DNA from 2 places in the Moraxella nasovis genome. Region 2 is predicted to be linked to the other one. Evidence: predicted binding sites of a transcription regulator. Region 2 holds the regulator's gene; the other holds the start of a gene.
What was found. Region 2 encodes PhoB, which activates phosphate uptake and scavenging genes when phosphate is short. Its sites were predicted from a motif close to TGTCATNAANCTGTCATAA; they were not measured.
Positions count from the first base shown of each region.

Region 1: LU293_RS09940 (DNA translocase FtsK) is a predicted target of PhoB. The motif match lies at 6,162-6,180, and genes of this name have one in related genera.

Region 1 covers NZ_CP089976.1:694,710-710,796, reverse strand. Annotated here, with positions in the region: gene LU293_RS03560 (polyprenyl synthetase family protein) at 1-102, shown strand, start outside; gene mutY (A/G-specific adenine glycosylase) at 99-1,286, opposite strand; gene LU293_RS03550 (DNA/RNA non-specific endonuclease) at 1,381-2,307, shown strand; gene LU293_RS03545 (hypothetical protein) at 2,340-2,582, shown strand; gene LU293_RS03540 (DUF2147 domain-containing protein) at 2,686-3,090, shown strand; gene glnK (P-II family nitrogen regulator) at 3,137-3,475, opposite strand; gene murD (UDP-N-acetylmuramoyl-L-alanine--D-glutamate ligase) at 3,613-5,019, shown strand; gene trxB (thioredoxin-disulfide reductase) at 5,091-6,032, opposite strand; gene LU293_RS09940 (DNA translocase FtsK) at 6,216-9,035, shown strand; gene LU293_RS03515 (hypothetical protein) at 9,043-9,573, shown strand; gene topA (type I DNA topoisomerase) at 9,750-12,428, shown strand; gene LU293_RS03505 (Arm DNA-binding domain-containing protein) at 12,755-12,916, opposite strand; RNA gene ssrA (transfer-messenger RNA) at 13,107-13,466, opposite strand; gene glnD ([protein-PII] uridylyltransferase) at 13,516-16,087, opposite strand, start outside.
Region 2 covers NZ_CP089976.1:1,582,464-1,598,550, forward strand. Annotated here, with positions in the region: gene pstS (phosphate ABC transporter substrate-binding protein PstS) at 1-378, shown strand, start outside; gene pstC (phosphate ABC transporter permease subunit PstC) at 541-1,509, shown strand; gene pstA (phosphate ABC transporter permease PstA) at 1,655-2,569, shown strand; gene pstB (phosphate ABC transporter ATP-binding protein PstB) at 2,600-3,385, shown strand; gene phoB (phosphate regulon transcriptional regulator PhoB) at 3,801-4,484, shown strand; gene LU293_RS07780 (ATP-binding protein) at 4,481-5,695, shown strand; gene LU293_RS07785 (hypothetical protein) at 5,755-5,937, shown strand; gene LU293_RS07790 (hypothetical protein) at 5,981-6,265, shown strand; gene LU293_RS07795 (AAA family ATPase) at 6,282-6,626, shown strand; gene LU293_RS07800 (hypothetical protein) at 6,628-7,278, opposite strand; gene ilvA (threonine ammonia-lyase, biosynthetic) at 7,275-8,822, opposite strand; gene LU293_RS07810 (cytoplasmic protein) at 8,923-9,189, opposite strand; gene LU293_RS07815 (YebC/PmpR family DNA-binding transcriptional regulator) at 9,265-10,014, opposite strand; gene LU293_RS07820 (ion transporter) at 10,205-11,026, shown strand; gene LU293_RS07825 (rhomboid family intramembrane serine protease) at 11,099-11,818, shown strand; gene LU293_RS07830 (UDP-2,3-diacylglucosamine diphosphatase) at 11,829-12,623, opposite strand; gene LU293_RS07835 (peptidylprolyl isomerase) at 12,623-13,132, opposite strand; gene LU293_RS07840 (glutamine--tRNA ligase/YqeY domain fusion protein) at 13,375-15,135, shown strand; gene ispH (4-hydroxy-3-methylbut-2-enyl diphosphate reductase) at 15,182-16,087, shown strand, end outside.

The DNA of each region.
Region 1 (16,087 bases), 890 kb from region 2:
GCCAACCAATTATTTGATGACGCACGTCAAGCGGTGCTAGAGTATGGCGAGCATAACCTACTTATTGAGATGATCGACTGGCTTGAAAAACGTACCCATTAGCCGATTAGCTTATCCATGGCGGCAGGTTTGGCAAGATTTACACCATCTGCCCATGTAAACTTTGCATGAACATCAGATAGTGCGTGATTGATGCGTTCTATAAGCTTATCATCAGCAGTAATAGAAACAATCGCCAAATGCCAGTGAAAATGCGTCAAAGTGTGCTTAATGTGGCGACAGATGGGTGCAGGCTTAGAGATTTTTTGTGCTAACACATTAGCGATTTGACCATCACCGAGTGGCATATCTGTTTGGGATAATGCCAGTGAAGATGGGCAAAGTAACTTAGCTGATATGGCATGACAAAACGTATCGGCATCAGTCTGTATCAGTGGCAAGCACCACAAGCCTTCCCAGATGCCATGACCGCTTGGGTGCTGTCTTTTAAGCCATAGCGTTTGCCCCATATAGGTGAGCTGTATGGCAAAAGCATATCGGTGTGGCTTGTCGGTTTTTTTGGGCTTAACGGGATACTGTTCAGGATTGCCGTTGTGGTGGGCGATGCAGTCAGATGAGATTGGACAGCGATGACAGGCAGGTTTTTTGCGTGTACACAGCGTAGCTCCTAGATCCATCATGGCTTGGGCATAGTTACCACTATTTATATTGGGTGTCAGTCGTTCTGCTAATACCCACAGCTCTTTGCTTGTGGCACTTTTGGTGATGTCGCCATCAATCGCTGCCCAGCGTGTCAATACACGTTTGACATTACCATCACAGATGACGCCACGACCACGCACACCCATGGCGACAATCGCCCCTGCGGTGGACTGACCAACACCGCAAATCATCTGCCAGTCTGATACGGTTTGTGGAAATTGCCCTGTTTGGTCGATAAATTGTGCAACTTGCTTTGCTCCTTGGTGCAGATTTCTAGCACGAGCATAATAGCCAAGCCCCGCCCATAGTGCCGCCACGTCGTCCCAGCTTGCTTGTGCTAAATCTTGAACGGTGGGAAAGGCGGTGATGAATTTTTCAAAATACCCAAGCACGGTGGCAACTTGTGTCTGCTGTAACATCACCTCAGACAGCCAGACCGCATAGATGTCAGCGTCTGCTTTATGGTGCTGTTGCCATGGCAAATCATGCCGTCCGCATTCATCAAACCACGCTAAAAGACGAGATGCAAAGGTGTTGTAATTTTGTTTTGGTGTAGGTATGGTTGTCAAAAGATAATCGCTCATGGTGATGTGTGTGCATTATAGAAATTTTAGGGATAAATTACAAATTTCATCAAATAATCAACAAAATCTTAGCTTGCTTGATATAATGGCAAGTATGAATAATATGATTTTTAAAGTTGTGATTGGTATTTTGGTTGTGTTGTTGTCGTGCTTGTCTGCTCACGCTAGGCAAGCTTATGCGATTGCTCAGGATTTTTTGGCGTGTCGCCAAAATTTCTATCAAGACACAGCACCCACGTTCACCAAAGCAAAGCATGAACAGCTTTCCAAAAAAACCCAAGGCTTGTGCTTTCATGGCTTTGCGGTATTGCACTCAGGCGTATCACGCACGCCTTTTTGGTCGGCAGAGCATCTAACAAGACAGCGAATTAAGCAAGCAACCAAGCTTGTGCGTGAAGATAGCTTTCGTGCAGAGAGTCGCTTACCTCATGGCGATAGGGCAGAATTAAAGGATTATACACGCTCAGGTTATGACCGTGGACACCTTGCCCCAAATGGCGATATGGCGAATAAATCTCAGCAGTTTGATAGCTTTAGCTTGGCAAACATCGCCCCCCAAAACGGCACGCATAACCGCACATTATGGCGACAGCTAGAGAGCAATACTCGCCATCTTACCAACCAATATGGCGAGTTATATGTAGTGACAGGCGTGGCATTTTTGGGTAAGAAGGTGAATCGCATTGGCGATCGAGTATTAGTTCCAAGCCACTTTTATAAGGCAATTTATATCCCAAGTGAACAGGCGGCAGGCGTGTATTTTTCCCAAAATAGCGAAAACGCAAGCTACGAAATCATCAGCCTAAAAGAGCTTGCCAATAGAACTGGGGTAAACGCCATGCCTGCTTTATCCACGAGTATTAAAAGCACAGCCTATGCTTTGCCACGTCTGCCAGAAGAAGAAACCCAGCAAGATGAACCTATTATCTCAAGCGTGGAAGACTTAACCAAAGCGAGCAGCTGGCAATTACTGCTGCTTGAGATTTTTAAGGCATTGCTTCATCATCTGCAGTCAAATTAACAGCATAAGCGTTATAATAAAAAGGAAGTGTAATGGATATTTTTCAAAACGATGCCCAAGTTTTATCAATTGGCAATCTGACCATCGAGAATGGGACAACTAGCATTATCATCTCAGGCGATGTTGAGATTAATCAGACTGACACAGGCAGACAGCAGGCAAAAGCCTTACAAGAATTTGCAAATGCTTTGATAGCGTGGTTTGATGAGCAAGGCACACAAGAGATACAGCCAGTGACAAACCCCCTAAGCGAAGTGGATAATCCTTTTGCCTAAGGGTTTTTTTAGGATAGTGTGACTATCATATATATTGCTTTTTTTAGATAAGCTCGTTATAATGAATTGGCAGGATTTTTTGCCAAAATTCATATAGGAGTTTATGATGAAAATAACATCAAAAATCATCGCCGTAACGGCAGGCTTAGCACTTTCTGCTGCGGCATCTGCAGGGATTGAAGGTAAATGGCAGACTTTCGATGATAAAGACGGTCAGCCAAAAGCGGTAGTACAAATCACCGAAAGCAATGGCGTTTACACAGGTAAGATTGTCTGTGGCAACACCCCAAAAGCTAAGCAGTTCGTGAATGAAGTCGTTATCCGTGGTTTAAAAGCCAAAAGCGGCAATAAATATGGCGACGGTAAAATTTATGACCCTAATAGCAAAAAAGAATACGATCTTGCTGTAACCGATAAAGGCAATCAGCTTCATTTACGTGGATATATGGGCGTTAAGTTCGTAGGGCGTTCTCAGACGTGGAAAAAAGACACTGGACTGTGTAAGTAGTCTAAGTTAATAAAAAAAACGCATGGTTTCATGCGTTTTTTTTGTTTTATAGAGCCGCTTGGTCTATTTCGCCAGTGCGAATGCGGATAACACTGTCTAAAGATGTTATAAAAATCTTACCATCGCCAATCTTGCCAGTATTGGCTGTATCAATGATGGCGTTGATGATTTGTTCGACCATATCATCAGTACAGGCAATCTCGATTTTAATTTTTGGTAAAAAATCTACGACATACTCAGCCCCACGGTACATCTCAGTATGACCCTTTTGGCGTCCAAACCCCTTAACTTCAGTAATGGTAATGCCATTTACGCCAAGATCTGACAGGGCTTCACGAATATCATCTAGCTTAAATGGCTTGACGATGGCAGTAACGAGTTTCATGACTTATCCTAAGTTAATTTGTTATTGATGGCTTATTATATAGTCAATTTATCAAAAAATCCAATGCGTAAATAATCGCACAGCATGATTAAAAACTGCTACAATAATTACCTAATTTTTTGATTTTTTGGGGTAGTATGAGAGCTGTGCAACGTTATGCCGTGATTGGCTTGGGTGGGTCTGGTTTATCAGCGATCAATTTTTTGGTTGAGCAGGGTTTTGATGTTGTTGTGACAGATGAGAGCAGCACGCCAAACTTAGCTTGTAAGCTTCCAAAAGGCGTGCAGACTGCCTTTGGTGGTATTGACAAGCAAGCATTAATGTCTGCTGATCGCATCGTTATTAGCCCAGGGGTGAATCCAAGCCACCATGCTATTCAATCGGCAAAAAAAGCAGGGATTGAAGTTATTAGCGATGTGGCGTTATTTATTGAAACATTAAAGCAAACAGATGCATCACAAGGCAAGCATACACCAGTGGTTGCCATTACAGGCTCAAATGCCAAATCAACCGTAACCACGTTGGTGGCAGAGATGGCAAAGACCGCAGGTAAAGTGGTTGGTGTGGGCGGTAATATCGGCACGCCCGCCTTAGAGCTACTAAAAATAGATAACCTAGAGCTGGCTGTATTAGAGTTATCTAGCTTTCAGCTTGAACACCTTTTGGATTTAGGTGCAAGTGTTGCCACCATTTTAAATTTATCTGCCGATCATCTGGATCGTCATGGTGATATGGCAGGTTATTTGGCAGAAAAATTACACGTCTTTGAGCAAGCAAAAGCTGCCGTTATCTGTGTGGATGATGTAAGCTTAGCGATGGCTTGTCGTGATGAGCTGGACAAGCAGGACACTCAAGCACGCATTATTACGACAAGTGGGGTTATCCATGACAGCCAAACGACACCAAAGACGGATTTTTATTTGGCAAGGCAGCAGGGCGTTATCTATCTGTGTCATGATAATAATAGGCTAATTAGTGCAGATGAACTGCAAATTAAAGGCAGTCATAACTTACTAAATGTATTAAGTGCATTTGCACTATCTTTGGCGGTGGATATACCAATAGCTGCTATGGTTGATACGGTGCGAGATTTTAAAGGCTTGCCCCATCGATGCGAGTATGTCTGTAAGATTGGCAATAAGGCGTATTTTAATGATTCTAAGGGGACAAATATTGGTTCTACCATAGCCGCCATTATCGGACTAGGGGAAGTTTATGGTGAGCGGTCTTTGGCTTTGATTTTAGGGGGATTGGCAAAGGGACAAGACTTTAGTGAGATTGCACCGTTTGTAGAGCAGTTTGTGCATTCGGTTTATTTAATCGGTCAAGACGCCCCATCTATCCGAGCAGGACTATTATCTGTGCCAAGCCTGCAAGATCGCTTGGTAGATGCCAAGACACTACAAACAGCAGTTCAGATGGCAAGCCAAAGCGATGCAACAGCAGTACTGTTATCACCTGCGTGTGCAAGCTTTGATCAGTTTAGCGGCTATGCTCAGCGTGGTGAGTGTTTTGTAAAATTAGTTCAAGATTTATCCTGCTAAAGCGATATGCCAAAAAACAAAACCGTCTTTTAGGCGGTTTTGTTTTTATGATGAGATGGTGCTTAGGACAACTAAAGGTTATCCAAGTACTTTTCTGCATCAAGTGCCGCCATACAGCCTGTGCCAGCGGATGTAATCGCTTGGCGATAAATGTGGTCAGCAACATCACCGCAGGCAAATACCCCATCAATGCTTGTCGCTGTAGCATTGCCTTGTAGTCCGCTTTTTACGGTGATATAGCCATCTGTCATATCCAGCTGTCCTTCAAAGATGGCAGTATTTGGTTTATGTCCGATGGCAACAAACATACCCATAGCATTTAGCGTCTTACTTGAACCATCTTTATGGTCAATCACCACACCAGTAACGCCCATATCATCGCCCACTACTTCACGCACGGTGCTGTTCCATTCGATGCGAATGTTGCCATTTTTTACTTTTTCAAAGAGCTGATCTTGCATGATTTTTTCAGCTTTTAGGCTGTCACGTCTGTGAATAAGTGTAACACTTTTGGCGATATTAGCCAGATACAAGGCTTCTTCTACTGCCGTATTACCGCCACCAATCACGACAACGTCTTGGTTTTTATAAAAAAAGCCGTCGCAAGTGGCACACGCTGACACGCCACGCCCCATAAAGGCAGTTTCGCTTTCTAGTCCTAGGTATTGGGCGGTCGCTCCTGTGGCGATGATTAACGCATCGCAGGTGTACTCGCCATTATCACCAATCAGCTTAAATGGGCGAGTGGTCAGCTCGGTGCTATGAATATGGTCATAGACAAGCTTGGTGCCAAACCGTTCGGCATGTTCTTTCATATGATTCATAAGTTCATTGCCTGTTAGCCCTTCGTGTCCACCTGTCCAGTTATCAATCTCAGTGGTGGTGGTCAGCTGCCCGCCCACTTGTAAGCCTGTAATGATGATGGGATTTAGATTGGCACGAGCGGCATAAACAGCTGCCGAATAGCCTGCAGGACCTGAGCCTAAGATGATTAGGCGGTGATGATTTGACATAAGTATTCCTTATTATGGATAAAAGTGGGCTAAGTATAGGTGACAGAGCATTAAAAATGCAAGCGTTGTAATGAAAATGATGTGTTTTGTAAAAATTTTTAAACAACGCTAAAATTTTTTTAGCACAGATGTCAGCAATCTTATATAATGTAAGGTTCGTTTGGCAACCCATCAAAGCATATCATGAAACACACCATCAATAAAATTCTCCAACATGAACACGCTGTACAGCTTTTAGGTAAGCTGCCATCGATTACGCAGTTTATTTTTAGTGCATTTGGCTTACTGCTATTTGGATTTTTATTTATTTCGCTGTTATCTTATAGCCCTGTTGATCCTGCTTGGTCTCATGTCAGTACAGATCAGGCGGTGGTGAATGTCGGCGGCGTTCTTGGGGCGTGGGTTGCTGATATTTTGCGAGTGTTTTTTGGGTTAGGTTCGTGGTGTTTTGTGCTATTTTTGGCATATGAACTGGTGCGACTTTGGTGGACTGGCACGTCAGTTTTTTGGGGTCTAAGACTGCTTGCCTATGCGTTCTTATTATGCTTTATAAGTGCATTATTAGCACAGATGGGCGTAACTGCAGACTTATGGTCTGGTATCTTGCTTGGTGGGCTTGTGGGTTTTGAAATCCAAAGCGGTCTAGCCAGTGTATTTGGTGCGTTTGGCACAGCAGTCTTTTTGGTGGTGATGACGCTATTTGTGGCAACATTAACGTTTGAGATTCGTTGGCTTACGATATATGAGCGATTGCTTAACTGGCGAAGAAAATCAAAAAGTGATGATCAGGCATTTGATGAAGTGGTGCTAGAAGATGTTCAAGATACCCAAGATGAGCAAGATAAGACGCTTAGCGAAGAAAGTGCGACATCTAACTACCGCCCGCATAATCACGCAGGCACGCTTGAGAGTTTTTTGGTAAATTCAGGGTTGCGTGAAGATTTAATCGCAAAAAAACACAGTGCCACCAATGAGCCTAACGTTACAGCTAAGCCTAAAGTTGCCGAAGTGAATAACTCACCTAAAGATGAGGCTTGGGAAGAAGATATGCCAGTATCTGCGCCGCATTATGATGATGTGGCAACATCATTACAAGCACAGTTGCAAGCAGATGATGAACGATTTGCAAAAATTGCCCAAGCGGCATTGTCAAAATTATCAGACGATGGCGAAGAGGTGGATAAGGCGGTGTTTGATGGTATGGATTTTGATCAGCTAAGTACCTATCAAGACGACACGGCTAAATCATTATCTAGTACAGATGAGCCTACCGATACTGTATCTGAAGATAAAACACATCAAGATGATGATGTGAAAGAGAAATTTTTTGGCGGTTTTGATGATATTGGGTCATTTCAAGGCGATACAGAAAATCAAAACAGTAATCAAGATGGTAACCAAAACGAAGATGAAACGCAACTTGTGCAGCATTTGGCTATGCCTATTGAGCCAAAAGCACAGACAAACGAAGATTTATTTGCCCCTGTGGAGGCTAAGTCTCGGGCGATGAGTACGCTTGAATATCGCATGAGCCTACCCCCAGTGCCAACGCTAGATATTCTAGATAAGCCTGATTTAAATAAAGAGCCAAGCTATAATGATCAGCAATTACAAGAGCTTGCAAGCTTGCTTGAGATTAAACTAAAAGAGTTTAATATTAATGCCACAGTCGTTGCAGCAACGGTGGGTCCTGTTGTAACACGCTTTGAGGTGGATTTAGCTCCAGGTGTGCGGGTGGCACGGGTAAATAACGTCGCCCAAGATTTGGCTCGCAGTTTATCAATGGAGAAGCTGCGTGTGGTTGATGTAATTGCAGGCAAGCCTTATATCGGCATTGAAGTGCCAAATAAAAAAAGAGAGCTTGTGCGTTTTATTGAGCTTTTGGATAATGCTGATTTTAAAAATGGCAAAAGAGAGATTGCAATTGCAATTGGTAAGAACATTCATGGTGAGCCTGTCATTTCTGATCTTACCAAAGCACCGCATATGCTTGTTGCAGGACAAACACGTTCAGGTAAGTCGGTCTTTGTAAATAGTATGCTACTTTCTATGTTGCTTAAATACACATCAGATGAGCTAAAGCTGATGCTGATTGATCCTAAGCTTTTAGAGCTTGCAAATTATAGCGATATTCCGCATTTGCTTACCCCTGTTATCACTGACATGACCGAAGCGACAGCAGCATTAAATTGGTGTGTTAATGAGATGGAACTTCGCTATCAGTTGATGGGTAAGCTGCGTGTGCGTCAGATTTCAGAATTTAATAAGGCGATTAAAGCAGCAGAACAAAGTGGTGAGCCTATCTTAGATCCGTTATGGCGTAAAGAAGACAGCGTCAGCGTTCAATCTGCACCCAAGCTTAAGCCCTTACCGTATATCGTCATTGTGATGGATGAGTTTGCAGATATGATTATGCAGCTTGGTAAGACAGCTGAAGAGCCGATTGTCCGCCTTGCCCAAAAGGCTCGTGCAGCAGGTATTCATCTGATTTTAGCCACCCAAAAACCCATCGCAACTGTCGTTACAGGCTTAATTAAGGCAAACTTGCCGTGCCGTGTGGCTTTAAGCGTGTATTCTAAGATGGATAGCCGTGTGATTTTAGATGAGTCAGGTGCAGAAGACTTATTAGGTAATGGTGATATGCTATTTGTCGCCCCAAATGAGAACACGCCTGAACGTATCCAAGGTGCATTCGTTAGCGATGATGAGGTAAACCGTGTGTGTGATGCATGGCGTGAGCGTGGACGACCTGAGTATATTGACCTGTCAAGTAGCTATACTTTTGAAGGTGAAGGAAGCGGTGATAGCAACACAGCAGGCGATGATGAGTTATTTGATCAAGCGTTGGAGTTTATCTTGGAGACTCGTAAGATTTCAATTTCGGCAATTCAACGTAAATTTTCCATCGGTTATAACCGTTCGGCTCGTATCGTTGATATGATGGAAGAAAAAGGTCTGGTGAGTGCTGCTGATAGTAGTGGCAGACGTCAGTTGCTGATGTAGGTGTGGCATGGATAATCAGACCATCGCCATTATCATCGTGCTGATTGTAGCAGGCTTTATTTTAGGTAGTATCTTTGGTGCTAAGCCACGGGCATACGAGGTGCGAGTGGCAGACCTTCGCCTAATTGCTCGTAAAATGCAACTAAATCCACGCCTTGTACCTGCTGCTGACTGGCTACAGCCTGTGCGTACAGGTATGATTGCTCAGTATAGCGTGGTTAATGACTCTTGGCGATTGCCCTTGCGACGATTTTTGTGTGTGAATGGTCAGTGGCAAGCACTAATGGGCGACGACATGGCTACAGATGACATCATGCCAATACTTAAAGAGTTAAGCTTAAGTGAGATTGGTAAGCTGTCTTTTGGACTACAAGCTAAGTCAAACGGCATCGTTTTTTATTGGCACGATAGTTTATACCAAGGTTTAAAACCCACTGGGCACCTTAACGCTGTGCTAGCAGAGCAAGATTTAATGCAACTAAAATCTTTGCTTGAGCGTATTGCCCAGCAAATGATTAAATATCCTAAAACGCCCTAAAACACGTATTTTTAGCCAAAAAACAGCATAATTTTGATAAAGTGATTGATAAAATCACTGTTATGCATTATAAAGTGGAACAATATTTATAAAGCGATTGACTTTTATCAAAAACTGGTAAGGTGAAGACCTACGACATGGACGGACCGGTTTTATGATCAACTTAAGGTAACATCATGGCACTCCCAAAAAAACCCAGTTCACGTACCAAAAACACCGTCAGTAAGGGTAAAAAAACAACGACAAGTAAATCTGTTGCAGTAAAGTCATCGGCATCAGCCAAGGGCAAGGCATTAGTGATTGTCGAATCACCTGCTAAGGCTAAGACGATCAACAAATATTTAGGGTCAGATTATGTTGTCCGCTCAAGCGTAGGTCATGTGCGTGATTTGCCTGTATCAGGCACAGGTAAGTCAGTAAAACCTGACGAAACAGGGCTTAGCCGTGAGCAAAAAGCCCAAAACGCACTCGTGAGACGTATGGGCGTAGATCCTGAACACGACTGGATCGCCCACTATGAAATCTTACCTGCTAAAACCAAAGTTATCAAAGAGCTAAAAACACTTGCCAAAGATGCAAGCCACATTTATCTTGCGACCGACTTGGATAGAGAAGGTGAAGCGATCGCATGGCATCTAAAAGAAACCATTGGCGGTGATGATGGCAAATACAGCCGAGTGGTGTTTAATGAGATTACCAAAAACGCCATTCAAGATGCTTTTAATCAGCCAAGCACACTTAATTATGACCGTGTCAATGCCCAGCAAGCCCGCCGTTTTTTAGATCGTGTGGTTGGCTTTATGGTATCCCCCCTTTTATGGGCGAAAGTCGCTCGTGGCTTATCGGCAGGGCGTGTGCAGTCGGTGGCGACGCGTCTTGTGGTGGAACGTGAACGTGAAATTCGTGCTTTCACTCCAACTGAGTATTGGCAAATTCATGCAGACACGCACCCAAAAAACTCAAAACAAGCCATCAATTTAGAAGCACTTAAGTATCAAGGTCAAGCATTACAGCTTGTTAATGAAACTCAAACGCAAAAGATTGTCGATATTTTGCAAAGTGCTGATTTTATCGTATCAAATACCGAAGCCAAACCCACTCAGTCTAAGCCATCTGCTCCTTTTATCACATCTACCTTGCAGCAGTCGGCAAGCACACGGCTTGGCTTTAATGTCAAAAAAACCATGATGCTTGCCCAGCGTCTGTATGAGGCAGGGCATATTACTTATATGCGTACTGATAGCACTTTTTTATCAAAAGATGCCATTAATGGCGTGCGAGATTATATTGACAGTCAATTTGGGCAGCAATATTTGCCAAAATCGCCCAATGCCTATGGCAATAAACAAAATGCCCAAGAGGCTCACGAAGCCATTCGACCTTCTCATGTTACAGTGCTTTCAAGCCAATTAAGGGATATGGATAGAGATGCTCAGCGTCTGTATGAGCTGATTTGGCGACAATTCGTGGCGTGTCAAATGCTCCCTGCCAAGTATCAGTCCTTAACTTTAACGGTGATGGCAGCTGACGTGGAGCTTCGTGCCAAGGGGCGGGTCATGACTTTTGATGGTTATACTAAAGTACAGCCCCCCGCTAAGTCAGATGATGTATTACTGCCTGATGTTAAGATTGGCGATGCACTCGTGGTGGATAATATTATTCCAAGTCAGCATTTTACAAAGCCGCCTGCCCGCTACACTGAAGCCAGCCTTGTTAAGGAGCTTGAAAAACGTGGCATTGGCAGACCGTCCACTTATGCCAGTATCATCTCGACCATCCAAGAGCGTGGCTATGTCAAGCTTGAAAATAAACGCCTATTTGCCGAAAAAATGGGCGAAATTGTAACCGATCGCTTGGTAGGTAGTTTTCCTGATTTGATGAATTACACCTTTACTGCTCATTTAGAAGACAAATTAGATGACGTGGCACAAGGCATACGCCCTTATAAAGGCGTGCTTGATGAGTTTTATGGTGACTTTAAAACTAAGCTTGACATTGCCAAAACCAAAGATGGTATGAAGCCTAACGACCCTACCGACGTGCCTGATGTGCATTGCGATTTATGCTCTCGTCCTATGCAAATTCGTACAGGGGGAACGGGCGTATTTTTAGGCTGTACAGGCTATAACCTACCGCCTAAAGAACGCTGTAAAGGCACAAAAAATCTCATGCCTGTAGAAGCCTTCGCCAATCAAACTGCCGATGATGAAACAGACGAAGTTAACGCCTTGCTTGAGAAAAAACGCTGCCCTAAGTGCAACACTGCTATGGATGGTTACATCGTGGATGGTGGATTAAAATTGCACGTTTGTGGCAATAACCCTGACTGTGATGGCTATGTGTTAGAAAAAGGCGTGTTTGAGATTAAAGACGGTAATGCGGATGCACCAAGCATAGACTGCAACAAATGCGATGGGCAAATGGTGTTAAAAACAGGGCGGTTTGGAGCATATTTTGCCTGCCAAAAATGCGATAATACCAGAAAAGTACTAAAAAATGGCGAACCTGCTCCGCCACGCATGACCCCTATTAACATGCCAAACTTACGCTCACAAAAATTTGACGATCATTATATCTTGCGTGAAGGGGCAGCAGGACTGTTTTTGGCGGCAAGCAAATTCCCCAAAGTGCGTGAAACTCGCCCACCAAAGCTTAGCGAGCTTAGAGCCATTAAAGATGAGCTTGAGCCAAAATTTCACTATCTGTTTGACGCACCAGACACGGATGATGATGGCAATCCTACCATTTTACGGTGGTCTCGCAAAAATGCTGAGCAGTATATCGGCTCAGAAAAAGACGGTAAGGCAACTAAGTTTGCACTCGTGTGGAGAAAAGGAAAGTGGGTAAGTGAGTAATGATTGACTTGTTTTGTCATGAAATTTGTGCCTTATGATATTGTCAACCAAGTGCAGATGGGTATGAATACAAATTGCAAATCTATTTTGGTTGTGTTGGGCAGCATTGGTAGGGTGTAACAGCATAGAATTTGCGTACAAATCCTAATCAAGTCATTTGTGTTTTATTTGTCAAGCAGGATGGATAGCCGTATTTGGCGGGGGATAGCAGCCCATAGGGCAGTAATCAAGCCAATATCAGTGTAAGGCGGGGCTATTTGTGGCATTTGTATGGTCACAAAGGGTGGCACAAAGAGCGTGCTGGTTTGCCCGTGTATGACGATAAATTAACTTTGGATAATAGCGAACACGCTTGTAAGGGTGGTGTATTCTAATACCCATGATTTGCGACCGCTTGGCATAACTTCAATAGACAAGCCTTCACCTGCTGATAGCGAATAGCGTTTTTCGGTGGGTTTTAGCCCTTTAATTTTGTTGTCGGTAAGCATTCTGTGTGTGTATCTCGTGTGTGGCTGTGTGTGAATCTGTGTGTAAAATGGTTTGGTGTTCGTTTATATATTATGATACAACACGACTTCACAAGATACAATAAGACAATAAAAAAGCCTTGATTTACAAGGCTTTTTGATAGTTTATGATACTTAAAAATACTCAATGATTTTTAGCGATTTAGGTATGTGGTGGAGATGGCGGGAGTTGAACCCGCGTCCGCCAGCACTACGTCTATGACTCTACATGTTTAGATTCTGTCTATGGCTTTAATCCGCACCGAACCGACAGTCAGGATGGATTGGACGATTTGCTAAAAGTTTCGCTTAACTCATCGCAACGCTAAATTAAGCTATCCTTTGTGCGTTCGCATCTAGGTGAGCAACCAGACCAAAGGCAATCTGTGCCGACCCAAACAGCCCTTAGGCTGCTAGTGCGTAAGTTTCGTCGTTTGCGACTATTTTAAATTGTATTTTTATTTACGAGTGGCATACTCACTCGACATGCATCATTAGGTTTCGCTACCAGCGTCGAAGCCAAAACATCCCCATAGATTTTTGATTATACCAAAAAATAAGCTTGGGTGCAAACCCTAAAGTTATGGCAAAGCAGTCAGTAGGTTAGATTTTAATGTGGTGAGTATTTTTTCATCTAAAGCTTGTCCATTTTCACCACTAATAAAAAACATATCTTCAGCCCGTTCGCCTAAGGTAGTAATCCTAGCACCGTGCACTTCGATATCAAGCTTGCTAAAGACACTGCCAACTTTAGCAAGTAGGGCGGGACGATCCTTAGTGATAAGTGTCATAGCGTGTTGGTTAGGGCGTGCAATGGATTTGGATTTCTCAAAATTCACTTGGGTGGGTACGCTAAAATGCTTTAATTTACCATCAGTGATAAAATCCCATGTCGGCACAGGGCAGTTCGTTTGCTCAAAAGCGGATACAAGTTTTTGTTGTAATTGGTTTTGGCGGTTAAAATCGCTTAAAATGTCATTTTTGTCGTGCTGTGCTGCAAATCGGTCAAGTAGGACATAGACGTCAAGTGCGGCAGGCACACCATCAATATGAACGGTTAAGATGGTTGCATCAAGTACAGACAGTCCCATTTTATCAAGTACGCAGACAGTCTTAGCAAATAAGTCATTTTGGTTTTGGGTGCAGATGAATAATGAAACAGCCCCTAATGCTAAGTCAGAGTGATGTTGGAGTGTGATGATGGGTGTTTTTTTTAAAAACTGAGTTTTATGAGCTAAAATCACTTCAGATTGCCAAGCAATGTCGGCGTGTTTTTGCTTTAAAAAGAAATCTTCACCAAACCCACGCCATAAATTATCTAAAGCTGTATCATTGATTGAGCCTAATAAGGCTTTGGCTTTTTGTTTGCGATTATCAATCACCACGTCCTTATCAGCAGCATACGCCCCAAGACTAAGTACTCGGCGAGTGCTAAGATACAGCTGTTTTAATAAAGATGCTCGCCACGTATTCCATAGCTGTGAGTTGGTGGCATTCATATCGGCGACCGTCAGAACATACAGATGATTTAGTCGGGTAATACTGCCTACAAAATCAGCAAAATCAGCAATGACTTGCGGGTCTGAGATGTCTTTTTTTTGGGCGGCAAGCGACATGGTGAGATGCTCACGCACAAGCCACGCCACAAGCTGTGAATCAACGTCGGTCATGCCATGTTTTTTACAAAATTCATAAGAAAGCCCTTCTCCTAGCTGGCTGTGATCGCCACCACGTCCTTTGGCGATGTCATGAAAAAGTGCTGCGATAACTAGGATATCTTTGCGGTTAATGTTACGGTAAATCTCACTGACTAAACCAAATTTTTGTTGGTAAGTCTCATTGTGCTTATCGCCAAATCGATGTAGCACCCGTAGCAGTAATAAGGTGTGAGCATCTACCGTGTAGCGATGAAATAAGTCGTACTGCATAAGCCCTGTAATTTTACCAAAATCTGGTAAATATCTTGACAATACGCCATAGCGAGCCATCGTGCGTAAGCGATGAAACAGCAAATTAGTTTCTTGTAAATTTGCCAAAAATAATGCTTGATGAGTGGGGTTGTTGCGATAAGATTCGTTAATTATATCGCTTGCGGTGTATAGTGATTTTAGGGTGCTGGCGTGGATATGTTTGATGTTTTCACGCCCCATGACTAAGAAAATGCGTAGCAATGCATCAGGTTTTTTGGTGAATAAATTGGCATTAGTTGCACAAATTTGCCATTCAAAAGCAGCATTATTAGGCTTATTATCTGATCTACTATCTGAGATGATGACGCTAGTAGTAGCGTGATTTTGGGATGTTAATTCACGAACCTGATAAAAATCATCATCAAGCTTACGACGCTCGTAAGTTGGGTTTAGGTATTTTTCATTAAAATAAGCACACAATAGCTTAGACAGTGCAGCAAGCTTCATGGCGTGGCGATAGTACTGACGCATCATCGCTTCTAAGGCTTGGGTGATTTTGGTGTGTTCGTCATGTAAAGTGGCAAAGCCCATACGAATGGCAAGCGATTTTTGATGATCAAACAGCAGACGATCTTCTGGTCTGCCAGTCAAAGTGTGCAGATGATGACGCATACACCATAAGAATGCTTGAGCGTCTTGTAGGCTGGTGACGGTTTCTGCGTCTAAAAATCCTACTTTTGCCAAGTCTGACCATGTCTGTACGTCATTAAATACGAACTTGCCAAGCCACATGATAATATGCAGATCTCGTAACGCACCAGGGGAGAGCTTTAGGTTTGGTTCAAGATTGTACTCAGTGGCGTTTTGTGATAGGTAGCGAGTTTTGGCCTCATTGATTTTAACATTAAAAAAATCTTTAGCGTGCCATGCTGCTGTGACGAGTTGGTTAGGTAGATCGATAAAGTCTTTATTACCTGTAAGAAATCGAGCTTCTAAAAGGGCGGTGGCGATGGTCTGATCATGGATAGCTTGGTTGGTCTGGGCGGGCGTTCGCACCGAGATGGCAGGCGTGATGCCAATGTCCCATAGGCTTGCGACAAAGGATTCGATGATTTCTTGGCTGTCGTCAACGCCTTCACCAAACAATAAAATGTCCACATCTGACTGCGGTAAAAGCTCGCCACGACCATAGCCTCCGACTGCAAACATCGCAAGGCAGTTTGGCAGACTGTGAGTATTAAAC
Region 2 (16,087 bases):
AAGCAAAATAATATGGCTCATGTGTCGCTCAAAAACCAAGCAGGGCAATTCGTTCAGCCGTCCCAAGAGACTTTTGCTGCCGCAGCGGACGTGGACTGGTCATCAGCCAAAGGCTTTAACCTTATCCTAACCAACCAGCCCAGCCAAAACGCATGGCCACTGGCTGCCGCCACCTTTATCCTAATGCACAAAACGCCTGCCAATGCCGACAACGCCAAATCAGCCTTGACGTTCTTTGATTATGCCTTTAAACAGGGCGATGACATGGCAAGACAGCTGGACTATGTGCCACTACCTGCGAGCGTCAAAGACTTGGTGCGTGGGCAGTGGGCGAATGTTGTTGGTACGGACGGTAAGGCGGTTTATACTGCCAAGTAATTTATAGGGAGAGCCGTGCAAGCGGTTTTCCTTTTTTGTTAAAAATACAATCAAATGTATGGAGTAGGGGCAGATAATCATCTGCTCAACCAAATGGGCGGAAAATTTTTCGTCCCTACACATTACATTTACCAAATCAAAAGCGAATGGAGAATGTCCCAAATGGATACGTTACTCGCCAAACAATCACTAACACACAAGTTAAAGCGCGAACAAAGGCTTGATAGCTTATTTGTCGGCACAACCAAATTTTTTGCCCTATTTGTGCTGTGTATTTTGGGTGGGATTTTGCTGTCGCTCATTTATGGGGCAATGCCTGCCATACGCACGTTTGGGCTAGATTTTTTGACAAGCTCAAACTGGGATGTGGTCGCAGGCGAATATGGGGTATTAGCACCGATTTATGGCACGCTTGTTACGTCTGTCATTGCCCTTGCTATCGCCACGCCAGTCAGTTTCGGCATTGCCATCTTTTTGACCGAGCTTTGCCCTAAATTTTTAAAAAAGCCCCTTGGCATCGCTGTGGAGCTACTGGCAGGCATTCCGTCTATCATCTATGGTATGTGGGGGCTGTTTGTGTTTGCACCGATTTTTGCCACTTACGTTCAGCCTGCTCTTGCCAAGACCATCGGGCAAATCCCTGTGCTTGACAAATTTTTTGCAGGCGTGCCGATGGGGATTGGGATTTTGGCGGCGGGGCTTATCCTTGCGATTATGATTATTCCCTTTATTGCGTCTGTCATGCGAGATGTGTTTGAGATTACCCCAAATATGCTCAAAGAATCCGCCTATGGATTGGGGGCGACACGCTGGGAAGTCATTCGCCATGTGGTCTTGCCTTATACCAAATCAGGCGTGGTCGGTGGTGTGATTTTAGGTTTGGGGCGTGCCTTAGGCGAGACGATGGCGGTAACCTTTATCATCGGTAATACCTTTAATCTGTCGGCTGACCTATTCGGCTCTGGGGTGTCCATCACGTCCGCCCTTGCCAATGAATTTGCCGAAGCGATAGACCCCATGCACATCTCGTCGCTGTTGTTTTTGGGCTTAATTTTGTTTGTCATCACGTTTATTGTCTTGTGTATCTCCAAAATTATGCTGTTAAAAATGCAAAAACATGAAGGCAGATAATTTGTGAAATTATGATGTAGGCAAGAAAACCGTTCGTGGTGAGCCTGTCGAACCATAATGGTTTTCGGTGGTTTTCCTACCCGCAGGCATAGCTCAGGGCGAACGAAAAACCTATCCAACTCTCAATTTTAAAATGGAAATTAAAATGCAATACGATATCAGCCAATCTTGTCCAAATCTATCAAACGTAAACTTACCAAGTTTGCCAGCCGTCAAGCAATTATGTCAAAAAACCTACGCCAAACGCCGTTTTATCAATCAATCCCTGCTCGTCTTTGCTTATGGGGCGATGGGATTTGGACTGCTTTGGCTTGGCTGGATTTTAATCACGCTCTTTGGCGAAGGCTTATCAGGCTTATCCGCCCAAGTATTTAGCCAAAACACGCCTGCTCCCATGAGTATGGGCGGTCTAAAAAACGCCATTGTCGGCAGTCTTATGATAACGGCAGGCGGTCTGTTTATCGGTACGCCTGTGGGAATCATGTGCGGGATTTACTTAGCCGAATTTGGCAAAAAATCTCGCCTAGCGTCTGCCACTCGCTTTATGAATGATGTGCTACTGTCCGCCCCGTCCATCGTGATTGGTCTGTTTATTTATGCCCTTGTGGTTGTGCCGATGGGCAGATTTTCAGGCGTGGCAGGCTCGCTGGCGTTGTCGCTACTTGTCATTCCTGTGGTCGTTCGCACCACCGAAAATATGCTTAATCTTGTGCCAGATACCTTGCGTGAAGCCAGCTTTGCCCTTGGTACGCCCAAATATAAAATGGTGGGTCTGGTAACTTTAAAATCCGCCCAAGCAGGCGTGATGACAGGTGTTTTGCTGTCGCTGGCTCGTATCTCGGGCGAGACCGCACCGCTCCTGTTTACCGCCTTGAACAACCAATTTTTTAGCACCGACATGACCGCTCCGATGGCAAACTTGCCAAACGTCATTTATCAATTTGCCATGAGTCCGTATGACAATTGGCAGGCTCTGGCGTGGAGTGGGGCGTTGCTCATCACCCTTGCCGTACTGACCACCAATGTGATTGCAAGGGTGTTAAATAGTAAATCGCACTAATTTTACTTTTAAATTCAAAAGGATAAAAAAATGAACTTTCCCAATTCTGAAATTAGCAAACCTGCTGATAAAATTACCGTTAAAAATTTTAACTTCTACTACGGCAATTTCCACGCCCTAAAAAACGTGAGTCTCACCATTCCCACAGGGCAAGTTACGGCATTCATTGGACCATCTGGCTGTGGTAAATCCACGCTCCTTCGTAGCTTTAACCGTATGTATGACCTATACGACAGCTCACGCACCGAAGGCGAGATTTTGCTAGACGGACAAAATATTTTGGATAAACACACCGATGTCAATCTTTTGCGTAGCAAGGTGGGTATGGTTTTTCAAAAGCCCACGCCATTTCCGATGTCCATCTACGACAACGTGGCATTTGGGGTCAAACTGTACGAAAATCTGTCCAAATCCGAGCTTGATGAGCGAGTGGCATGGGCGTTAAAAAAGTCCGCTCTGTGGAATGAAGTCAAAGACAAATTAAAGCAATCAGGCAACTCACTATCAGGCGGACAACAACAGCGTCTGTGTATCGCACGAGCCACCGCTTGCCGTCCTGATGTGCTACTCTTAGACGAGCCAACGTCCGCCCTTGACCCTATTTCTACAGGCTTTATTGAAGAGTTGATTGGTGAGTTAAAGCAAGATTACACCATTGCCATTGTTACACACAATATGCAACAAGCCCAGCGTATCTCCGATAAGACCGCTTATATGTATTTGGGCGAGCTGATTGAAATGGGCGACACCAAGAAGATATTTAGCGAACCAACACTTAAAGCGACTTATGATTATATCACAGGCAAATTTGGCTAAAATATTACCAAATAATTTTTATTTTGCAAAAAGTGTTACAAAGGGTAGGTATACTCTAAAATTTTGTCAAAAAATTAAAAATTATGATACATTATTGTGATGATAAATGTGATGTTTGTTTGGCGTTGTGTGAACAAATGATGCTTGATTGAATAATTTTGAGTATTGCTTTGGTATTACTTAGCGTTACTTTGGTGTTGTTTTGCAAAGATGTTAAAAAATTGTTTGTGGTAATGTTTGTGGTAAATTGTGGCAAACTTAGTAGCCTAAATTTCACCTCCTTTGATGGTGGTGGCTTAGGATTGGTAGCAAAATCTTTTACAATATGCTCGTCTAATCAATACCAAATCTTAAAGTTTGGAGGTGAATTTTCACCTAATGCACCAAATACCAAGAGATGAAAAAGGAGATAATCATGCCGACCATACTTGTGGTAGAAGATGAATCAAACATCTTACGCCTAATAGAATTTGGACTGACCCAAGCGGGGTTTGATGTCATCTGTGTGGACAGCAGTGAAGATGCTCGCAGGGTGATTGATGATAAATTGCCTGATTTGGTCTTGTTAGATTGGATGCTTCCTACCATGAGTGGTGTGGATTTTGTCAAGGTGCTTAGGGCAAATAATCGCACGGCAGATTTGCCAATCATCATGCTCACCGCTCGTGGCGAAGAGATGGACAAAGAGATGGGGTTAAATCTTGGGGCGGACGATTATATTACCAAGCCGTTTTCTCCAAGAGAACTCATCGCACGCATCAAAGCACTACTAAGACGCAGGACACCACACAAAAGCGACCATGTCGTGCAGGTGGGTAAAATTACCCTAAACCCTGCCGAATACACGGTGAGCGTGGACGGTGTATTGATCAATTTTGCCCCAACAGAATTTAAGCTTTTGCATTTTTTTATGACGCACACGGGGCGAATTTATAGTCGTGGTGAGCTACTTGACCTAGTGTGGGGCGATCATGTGTTCATCGAGGAGCGAACGGTGGACGTACACATTCGCAGGCTAAGACGTGAACTTGAAGTTGTGGGTGTATCAGACTATGTGCAGACGGTGCGTGGTGTGGGCTATGGCTTTGGTGCGGTATGATGATGGTGCTTGTTGGTGTATTGTCGTTGTGCGTGGCGGTACTATTTTTGGTGGCGGTAAGTCAATTTTATCATCTCAAACGACTCACACTGTGGCTACAAAACTCCGATAATGCCTTGCAAGCGAGTGATGTGGGCAAGCTTTTGGGTTGGCAACGCTTATATGACGAATTGTTCAAAAAAGAAAGAAGTCGTCAAAAACGAGACGACCGCCTACATCGCACCATCAATCGACTCAATCGCATGATGACCGCCATTCCAAGTGCGGTGTTGATTGTGGACGAAAAAGGCGGTATCGCATGGAAAAATGGCTTGGCAGAAGATTATTTATCCTTAAAAAACAATAAACTACCACTGATAAAACAAGTGAATGACAAAGATTTTATCCAGTTTTTGAGTGCTAAGGAAGAGAGTGGTGTAGAGCAAAAGCTGTCATTAAATCAAAAAACACTGCTGTGTACGCTCATACCCATAGAAGCTAACGCCCGTATGCTTATCGCTCATGATGTCAGTGCGTCCGAACAGCTCATCATCACCAAAAATGCCTTTATCGCCAATGTCAGCCATGAACTTCGCACGCCTTTGACGGTCATACAGGGCTTTTTAGAGACCTTGCAGGATAATGAACTTCCCCGTGAATTACAGCTTGAATTTATCGGTATGATGAGTAGTGAAAGCAGGCGAATGCTTGGGCTGATTGAAGATTTATTGACCCTGTCCCACCTAGAAAATGACGACCCACGCACCAAACACCAAGAAAATATTAACTTATCCGAGCTGATAGACAGTATCGTCAAAGACGCTCGTCATCTATCAGACAGCCATCATATTCATGCCGACATCACGCCTGATATTTATATGCTTGGGGTGTATAAAGAGCTGTACAGTGCGTTCAGTAATTTGATTTTTAATGCCATTCGCCACACCGAAAATGGCACAGAGGTTCGTGTACATCTGTCGGCAGATGATGAAATTGAGTTTTTTGTCCAAGATAATGGTGGGGGCATCAGTGGCGAGCATTTGGCACATTTGACCGAGCGGTTTTATCGGGTGGATAAGGGCAGAAGTCGCAAAACAGGTGGCAGTGGTCTTGGTCTTGCCATCGCCAAGCACGCATTGGCACGCCATGGCGGCGTGCTTGGCGTGCATAGTGAAGTGGGTGTGGGGAGTAAATTTGGGGTAAAAATCCCCATGAATGAGACGGTGAAATGATTTGGGTTTTGGGTTTTTGTGTGATAATCTAAACAAATCATTTGCCATGCAACATCATCATGAAAACCTACCTAAAATCCTTTGCCCTACCCACCGAAAGGGTGGAATATGAATACATTTTAGAACACTTACGCAACGCCACCAATTTTCACCCCTTTAACGCCTTTACCCACAAACGACAAGATTACGACCACGCCATTACGTTTGAATTTGAACCGCTGACCTTTTTTTTATGGTACTAATGGCTCTGGCAAAACCACCTTACTTAATATCATTGCCGAAAAATTGGCATTACACCGCAAAACCGCTTTTAATCGCTCGCCTTATTTTGATAATTATCTAAATCTTTGTTTGACGGATATTGATTATATTCCTGATGATAGCCAAATTATCACAAGCGATGATGTCTTTGATTATATGCTTGAGGTTCGCCATTTAAATCAAGGCATTGAAAATCATCGCCAAAATCTCATCAATGACTACAAAGAATATAGCAATATCAAAGTGCGTTCCTTGGCTGATTTTAAAGCCCTAGATACCGATAAATATAAAGCGATAAAAAAAGAGTAAAAGCCAATTTGCTTATATGCACAAGCAAAATATTCATCATATCAAAGAGCAGTCTAATGGCGAGAGTGCGTTTTTTTATTTTACCGAGCGAATTACGGATAATGCCCTGTATTTATTAGATGAGCCAGAAAATAGCCTATCGCCCAACAGACAAATGGAGCTGATGAACTTTATTACCGATAGCGTACGCTTTTATCATTGTCAGTTTATTATTGCCACGCATTCGCCGTTTTTATTATCCATGCCAAATGCCAAAATTTATGATGTGGATAATATCCCTGTCGTTAAAAAATGGACAGAATTGGATAATGTCAGGGCGTATTATGAATTTTTTAAGGCAAGGCAGGCGGATTTTGAGTAATTTAACGCTGACGAATGCGGTTTATCTTAGGCAGACAAACCTGATGATTGGCGTGATAAGTTAGCATGGCGTGAGTAATGTCGCTAAGGATTTGTTTGGATTTTTGTTTGTCAAATCCGCTGACATAACCAATGGTGTTTTTGTGTTTTTTATAAAATTGACCGTCATCGCTAAAACTGATGTGATAAAGCACCAGCTTTTGCCATGTGTGGGTGTAAGATTTTAGTTCTATGTGATAAATGCGCTCAAAACTGATGACGGTCTTTTGTTTATCACTAAATTTTAAAATACACGCCAAATGGTCTTTATCAATGACGAGCATATCTTTGTGATGTCGCCACATGATAAAGTGAATGATTGGCAAATATAGCCCAAATCCAAATACCCCCACAAAGGCAAGTGAGATTATCAATACAGCAATAACATCGCCATTGCCATAAAATAAACCAATCCATGTATTGATTAAATTAAAGCCAAACACTAAGGCAATCAAGATAATTGGCAAATGCTGGCTAAGGAGAATGCCGTCATCAAAATCATGGCTAATCGGATAAGCTGATGATAAAGACTCGTGGCATTCATCAAGTACACTAAAGCCATCTTGATGAATGCCGCTGACTTTGCCGTCCATGTCGTCAGGAACGTCTGTCATTTCAAAAATAACCCATACCCTACATTATCGCTCACTTTTTCACATTCATAGCCGATGTCGGTCAGTGCGTCCAAGATTTGTCGTGAGCTTTGGGCGGTGGCTTGTAACCCCACCAAAATCCGTCCTTCGGCAGCGCCGTGATTGCGATAATGAAACAGCGTGATATTAAAATCTTGACCTAATTTTTCTAAGAAATTTAATAATGCCCCAGGACGCTCTGGGAATACGACACGGAAAATCTCTTCATCATCAAGGTAGGCGTGTCCGCCAATCAAATAGCGAATGTGTGTTTTGGCGACTTCATCGTCTGTCAAATCATAGGCATGATAGTTATCTTCATCTAATTTTTGGGCGATGATTGAACGTTCTTTTTGTCCATCTTTTAAGCCGATGCCCACAAAAATACTGGCAGACTCATGAGCATCTTTTGATGATGGTTTGACTCGGTAGTTAAATTCGGTGATGTTTCGCCCTTGTAGTGAGCGACAAAAATCCAAAAATGCCCCTGTCCGCTCTGGGATTTGCACTGCAAAAACCGCTTCTTTGGATTCGCCAATCTCGGTGCGTTCAGCAATGTATCGTAATCTATCAAAGTTCATGTTCGCCCCTGATACAATCGCCACGCAGTTTTTGCCGAGTAAATGATGGGTTTGAATGTACTTTTTAAGACCTGCCAACGCCAACGCCCCAGATGGCTCAACGATGTGGCGATTTTCTTCAAAAATATCCTTGACGGCGGCACATATCTCATCGTTACTGCACGTGATGACATCATCTACCACGCTTTTTTGTCCATCTGATTTGGGGAGGCTGACGACATCAAAGGGGATTTGTCCGATTTGGGCGACTGCCACGCCATCAGCAAAGAGTGATACTTGTGGCAGACGTGTTCGCTCGCCTGTTTTTCGTGCGATGTTTAGGCAATCAGAGCCGTCAGATTCTACACCAATCACTTTGACGTGTGGGGCAATCTCGCCCAAAAATGCCGCCATCCCCGCAATCAAACCGCCACCGCCCACAGGCACAAAGACATATTCCATCTCACGCCAATCCTGCGATAGCTCCAATGCCACCGTGCCTTGTCCTGCGATGACAAGCTTATCATCATAAGGGGCGATGTAGGTCAGAGCATCTGTGTTTGCTTTATTTATGGCAAATTGGTTTGCTTTATCAAAACTGTCGCCATGTAGCACGACATTGCCACCTAATGCTTTGACTGCCTTGACTTTGATGTCTGGCGTGGTGGTTGGCATGACGATGGTACTGTGTAAACCTAATTTGCTTGCTGAATATGCCACCCCTTGGGCGTGATTGCCAGCAGATGCACAGATGATCCCTTTTGCCTTTTGTTCGGTGGATAATTGGCTGATTTTATTATAAGCTCCACGCAGTTTAAAGCTAAATACAGGCTGTAAGTCTTCTCGTTTTAGCCGAATGTCGTTATCAAAGCGTGCCGACAGTTTCACGGCTTGGTCTAAGGGCGTGCGAATGGCGACATCATAGACAGTGGCGGTGATGATAGAGCGGACATAATGGGTGAGCATAGGGTTCCTTTGTTTGTATCGACATGGTTGGTTGTCAGTATGATAAACAAAAACCGATAATTTAATAGGCTATTCGATTTAAAATAAAACCCATTAAATATCATGAAAAGAAATACTTTTGCATGGTTTTTAATAAATTTTCTTCAATCAGATTGTTAAAATCGTTGGGTAACACAGCATCAATGCCACAATAAGGGCATAGGGCTGTATCATTATTATCAATCCAGTCTTCTTTTTGAATATCGCTATAATCAAAATAGGTCAAACAATGAAAACACGCACATTGCTGATATTTTTTCAATAAATTTCTATGATTGGTGCAAAGTCCATGCAATGCTTTTAATTCAAAAATAGGATATGATTTCATGATGAGTTATCGGTCAAAAATAAATAAGATATGATAAATGAATTTATCATATCTTATTTTAAAGCCTATGATAAATTAAGCATCTAATTGTGCCATCACATCATCGCTAAAATTGACGTTGGTATAGACTTCTTGCACATCGTCTAAGTCTTCTAGCATATCAATCATTTTTAGCACACGCTGTGCATCGTCAATATCATCAATGTCGGCTGTGGTAGAAGGCGACATGGTAACTTCCATGCTGTCTGCTTTTAGTCCTGCATTTGCTAGTGCGTCCACCACCACCCCAAAGTCATTAGGTTCGGTGATGACAAGTAGGCTCTCGCCATCGTTTTCAATGTCGCTTGCTCCTGCTTCTAGGGCAATCTCCATCACTTTATCTTCAAGCGATACATCGTGAAAGACAATCTCGCCACGCTTGCTAAATAAATATGCCACTGAGCCAGATGTGCCAAGATTGCCCCCGTGCTTGCTAAATGCGTGGCGAACTTCGCCCACCGTGCGATTGACGTTATCGGTCATGGTCTCCACGATGACCGCCACACCGCCCACGCCATAGCCTTCGTAGGTAATCTCTTGGACGTTGTCGCCTTCACCACCGCCTTGTCCACGTTCAATGGCACGCTTGATGACATCTTTGGTCATGTTGGCGGCATTGGCTTTTTCTAGCACGGCTCTTAGGCGTGGGTTGCTTGCAGGGTCTGGATCGCCCCCCTTAGAAGCAGAGACAATCTCACGAATGATTTTGGTAAAAATTTTGCCCTTTGCGGCATCTTGTTTGGCTTTGCGATGTTTGATATTCGCCCATTTACTATGACCTGCCATAATATTACCTTTTTATTGATTTGATTGAAAATTACTACACAAAAATAATCGCCTATTTTACCATAAAATCCACCACAAAAAATACACCCACGCCAGCCAACGCTCTTTTTTATTGACAATTTATTGACAACACCAGCACATGATGAAATTTTTTGGTAAAATAAGCGTAAATTTTATTCATCATCATTCTATGAAAACCCATCATAAGCACAGCCTTGCAGAACGTATTCATATCATCATTGAAGGCACTGATACCCGCATGGGTAAATTTTTTGATGTGGTGCTACTGATTGCCATTGCGTTGTCGGTGGCGGTGGTGATGTTAGATAGTGTGCTGATTTTAAGATTGCAATATGGCAAGCTATTTTTTTATGCAGAATGGTTTTTTACGCTGTTATTCACCATAGAATACATGCTGCGGCTGTATTCTGCCCCCAATCGTCGCCGTTATGCGTTTAGTTTTTTTGGGGTGGTGGATTTGTTGGCATTATTGCCAAGCTATCTGAGTTTATTTTTTGTGGGGACGCAATATCTGCTTGTGGTGCGTATTTTGCGTATTTTGCGGATATTTCGAGTATTTAAGCTTAAGTCTTATATGCAGCAGGCGGGATTTTTGGCGGCGGCGTTTAAGACCAGCCAGCATAAAATCATCGTATTTTTTGTGTCATTGTTATTGTTGGTCACGATTTTTGGTTCGGTATTGTATGTCGTTGAAGGCCCTGAAAACGGTTTTACCAGTATTCCTTTATCTATTTATTGGGCAATAGTTACGCTGACCACCGTAGGCTATGGTGATATTTCACCAAAAACACCACTAGGTCAAGCCATCGCAAGTATGGTGATGATTACAGGTTATGCCATCATTGCGGTGCCGACAGGGATTTTTACCGCAGAGCTGACACGCACCATGCGACCACAGCTACACCCCATCTCTTGCCCGAATTGCGGCAAATTTGGTCATGCGTCCAATGCCAAATTTTGCGACCGCTGTGGGCATGATTTGCATTTATAGTATTTATGCCATATTCTTTAATGCTAATATTGCCACAGCTTAACTCCTATTTTTAATCATATCATACCAAAAATGAAATTAGATCAACTTGTTCGTCTTGCACCTGTTACGCTTTTTTTAATCATTAGTTTTGTTATCGTAGCACTATGGCAAACGGTGGCTGGCGTATCGCTTGACTCACCAAATTCAGATGATTTGATTCATTTTGGAGCCAACTTCTTACCGCTATCTTTGACGATTGAGCCATGGCGGATTGTCAGCAGTGTGTTTTTACATATTGGCTTAATCCATCTGTTATTTAATGCCTTTGCTATGTATTTTTTTGGTCAAGTGGCAGAGCAGATTTTAAATAGCTTGCGGTTTTTTGTGGTTTTTATGGTATCAGCAATTGGCGGTAATTTGCTAAATCTGTTTATCACTTGGCAAGATGTATTGGCAGGTGGGCCTGTTGGGCTGTCGGCAGGTGCTTCAGGCGGTATCATGGGTCTTGGGTCAGCATTATTCGTGCTGGCAGCAACGAAAGCTCGTACGCCATTTATTTTAAGCACGAAAAACTTAGCGATGGTGATGGGTGTTAATGTCATTATGGGCTTTGCTGTTGATGGCATTGATAATGCAGGGCATATTGGCGGTTTAATTGTTGGAGCATTGCTTGGGCTTGCTTTTGTGGCAGATTTACGCATGATAAAAGTCAGATTGGTTAGTCTGTTTTGGTTATCTGCAGCAGTGCTAAGCCTTGGATTTGTGGGCGTGTGGTGGGTGCTACAAGGCTGGGTTTTGGTCTTGGTGTGAGTGATGGGCTTTATGTTTGGTGCTTAAATGTGTATAACGCCACCGTTTCACAAGCTACCCCAATAACAGCCGTTACTTGATTATCGTTATAGTGCCAATCACCGAGTACTACTCTTGTTTTATCATGATGATTATGCACAGCAGGGCGATGCGTATGCCCATGAATGAGTATATCGCACGTTTTTAAGGCAAGCTGAACAGCGGCATCATTGACATCCATCACCACTTTGGGCTTTTTATTTTTGTCTTTATGGGCTTGGCTTTTGATGGTTTTGGCAAGTTTTTGGCGAACCACTAAAGGCGTATTTAATAGACAAAATTTTACCACAGGGTTTTGGATAATCGCACGATAACGCTGATAGCTTATATCGTCAGTGCATAGTGCATCTCCATGCTCTAGGCGAATGATTTTGCCTTTTATGGCATGATAATACGGTGCTTGAATCAGCGTGCCACGAAAAATATCACAAAATTGTTGCCCAAGGGTAAAGTCACGATTGCCATGCATGATATAAATATGACAATGATCGCTTAAGGCTTGCAATAGATCTGTCGTTTGCTTAAGCCATGTTTGATTGATAAAATCATCATCACCAAGCCAAGCATCCAAAAAATCTCCCAAAATAAATAAGTGCTGTAAATTTGGTAATTTAATCAGATTCATTAACAGATGGTTAAATGCCGCAGTCAGCGACGTGGTCTGCTCAGATAAATGTAAATCACTGACAAAAACCGCACGAATATCATGCGGTTTTGTAGTAAGTAAATGCTCAAAGCTTAAAAATACTTGTGATGAATTAGGCATTACTTTTGGATGACTTTAGCGGAATTAATAACGACAGCATCCACAGGTACGTCTTGGTGAAAGCCATAACTTGTTGTTTTTACGTTCTTAATCTGATTAACCACGTCCATACCATCAATAACTTTACCAAAAACAGCATAACCCCAGCCTTGAGGTGTTGGGCTTGAGTAGTTTAAAAAATCGTTATTATTTACGTTAATGAAAAATTGGGAAGTTGCAGAATGTGGATCATTTGTGCGAGCCATCGCAATCGTACCCACGTCATTTTTTAGACCGTTGTCTGCTTCGTTTTTAATTGGTGTGCCAGTGCGTTTTTCCTTCATACCGCTTTCCATGCCGCCACCTTGAATCATAAAGCCGTTAATCACACGATGAAAAATCGTGCCGTCATAATGCCCACTTTGAACATAATCTAAAAAGTTAGCAACGGTTTGTGGGGCTTTTTCTTCATTAAGCTCAATGACGATAGAACCAAAGTTAGTGTCAAGCTCTACAATAGGCATATCCATGATAATCTCCAAAAATAAATGAATGTGAAATAACACATACCATATTATCAAATTTTTAACAAAAAAATAAGTATATAATTGTAATTTAATCATAACGCCAAAATAACACGTGTGTTTTGGAGCAACCTTTTGGGTGATATAAAAGTAATTATCATAAGTTATGCAATCTTAGGGGTTAAAAATAGCAAGTCGCTATAACTTGTGCTAGAATAAACGATTTATTTTATTTAAATAAGACTGCTATGACCAACATCAAACCTGACACCGAAAAAAATAACTTTATCCGCACCATCATCAAAGATGACCTAGCAAATAATAAGCATGAGCGTATCGTTACGCGATTTCCACCAGAGCCAAATGGTTTTTTACACATTGGACATGTTAAGTCAATCTGCCTAAACTTCGGCTTGGCACAAGAATTTCAGGGTCTGTGTAATTTGCGATTTGACGACACTAACCCTACCGCCGAAAAGCAAGACTTTGTGGATAGCATTAAAAAAGACGTTCAATGGCTTGGTTTTGACTGGGCAGGTGATGTGCGTTATGCGTCAAACTACTTTGACCAGCTGTATGAATGGGCAGTTAAGCTTATCAAAAAAGGCGTGGCATATGTCGATTTACAAACACCCGAAGAGATTCGTGAGAATCGTGGTGGCTTTGGTAAGCCGTCTGTGCCATCGCCACAGCGAGAGGCGAGTATTGAGGAGAATTTGGCTCGCTTTGACGACATGAAAAACGGCAAATACAAAGAGGGCGAGGCAGTGCTTCGTGCCAAAATTGACATGAATCACCCTAACATGAATATGCGAGACCCTGTTATCTATCGTGTGATGCATGCTCACCACCACCAAACAGGCGATAAGTGGTGCATTTATCCGATGTATGATTATGCCCATCCACTTAGTGATGCAATAGAAGGAATTACGCATTCAGTTTGTACGCTTGAGTTTGAAGATCATCGTCCTTTTTATGATTGGGTAGTAGAGCAAGTCGGATTTGAGATTCCCCCACGTCAGTACGAATTTAGTCGCTTAAATATTGATCACACGCTAACTTCTAAGCGTAAGCTTAAACGCCTAGTTGAGATGGGTGTGGTGAGTGGCTGGGACGATCCACGCATGCCAACCATTGCAGGTATGAGACGACGTGGCTACACGCCAGAGGGTTTGCGTGATTTTTGTGAGCGTATCGGCGTTAGTAAGGCAGATGGAGTGGTTGATTTTCGCCAGCTTGAATTTAGTGTAAGAAATTCACTTGAGGATAGCACAGCTCGTGGCATGGCGGTGCTTCGCCCCTTAAAAGTCACCATTACCAATTTTGATGAAGCTATCAGCCAAGTAGAAACGCTTAAAAAGCCAACGGTCGCAACTAAAGTAAAAGATGGCGTATTATGGCTAAGTCAGCCTAAGCACCCAAGCCTTGATTTGGGTCACCGTGATATTCCGTTTACAAAGACCATTTATATTGATCAAAGCGACTTTGAGCTAAATCCACCAGAAGGCTATAAACGCCTATCGCCTGACAATCGTGAAATCCGTCTACGTAATAGCTATATCCTAAAGGTAGAAGAGTTTAAGACCGATGATAATGGAGATGTGATAGAGCTTATCGCCACCATCGACCCAAAAACGCTGGGCAATAATCCTGAAGGACGTAAGGTTAAAGGGGTGATTCACTGGGTATCGGCAGATTTGGGTGTGCCAAGTGCGGTATATACATTTGAGCACTTGCTTTTTGAGGATGATGAGTTAACAGATGAGCATATTGCCAAGATTAAGGCAAATCATCCTGATGCAGACGATGATACGCTTTGGGTGCTTACACATTATAATCCCAATTCACAAACAGTGTACGACGCTGTTGTTGAGCCGTCCTTAGTAGCGCAGGTTGGTGAGCGTTTTCAGTTTGAGCGAGAAAGCTACTTTATCTTAGACAGCATCCAAGATAATAAGCCTGTATTTTATCAGATTGTAGGATTAAAAGACGGCTTTAAGCCTGCTTAATTTGTGGGCAAATTTACCCTAAAAGTGTACATACAGAAAGACAATCATGAAAATTTTACTTGCCAACCCACGTGGATTTTGTGCTGGCGTGGACCGTGCCATTGCGATTGTTAATGTCGCCCTAGAACGCTTTAATCCGCCCATTTATGTGCGGCATGAAGTCGTGCATAACAAGTTTGTCGTAGAAGATTTGGCATCTCGCGGGGCGATTTTTGTTGAAGAACTCGATGAAGTGCCTGATGGGGCAATCGTGATTTTCTCAGCTCATGGCGTATCTAAGGCGGTGGAAGATGAGGCAGCTCGTCGTGATTTGACAGTGTTTGACGCCACCTGCCCACTGGTTACCAAGGTGCATATGGAGGTGGGTAAATTTGCCAAAGATGGCATGAATGCTATTTTGATTGGGCATGCAGGACACCCTGAGGTTGAAGGCACGATGGGACGGTTTGATACCAGTTTTGGTGGCCGCATTCATTTGGTTGAGGATGCTGACGATGTTGCTAGCCTAAACTTTGATGGCGATGATGCCAAAGATTTGGCATTTGTCACTCAGACTACGCTATCTATGGACGATACGGCGGTGGTAATTGACGCCCTAAAAAATAAATTTCCTAAGATTAATGCACCCCGTAAAGACGACATTTGTTACGCCACTCAAAACCGCCAAGATGCAGTTAAGTCGTTAGCCAAAGTGTGTCAAATCGTTCTTGTCGTAGGCTCGCCTAATTCGAGTAATTCAAATCGCTTACGTGAACTTGCCGAGAGACTGGGGGCAAAAGCTTATCTGATAGATAACGCTTCTCAGATGGATAAATCTTGGTTTGATGGCATAACCCAAGTTGGAGTAACTGCAGGTGCTTCTGCTCCTGAAGTGCTAATCCAAGAAGTATTAGATACCTTGCAAGCGTGGGGAGCAGATACGCCAACAGAATTAAATGGTATTGAAGAAAAT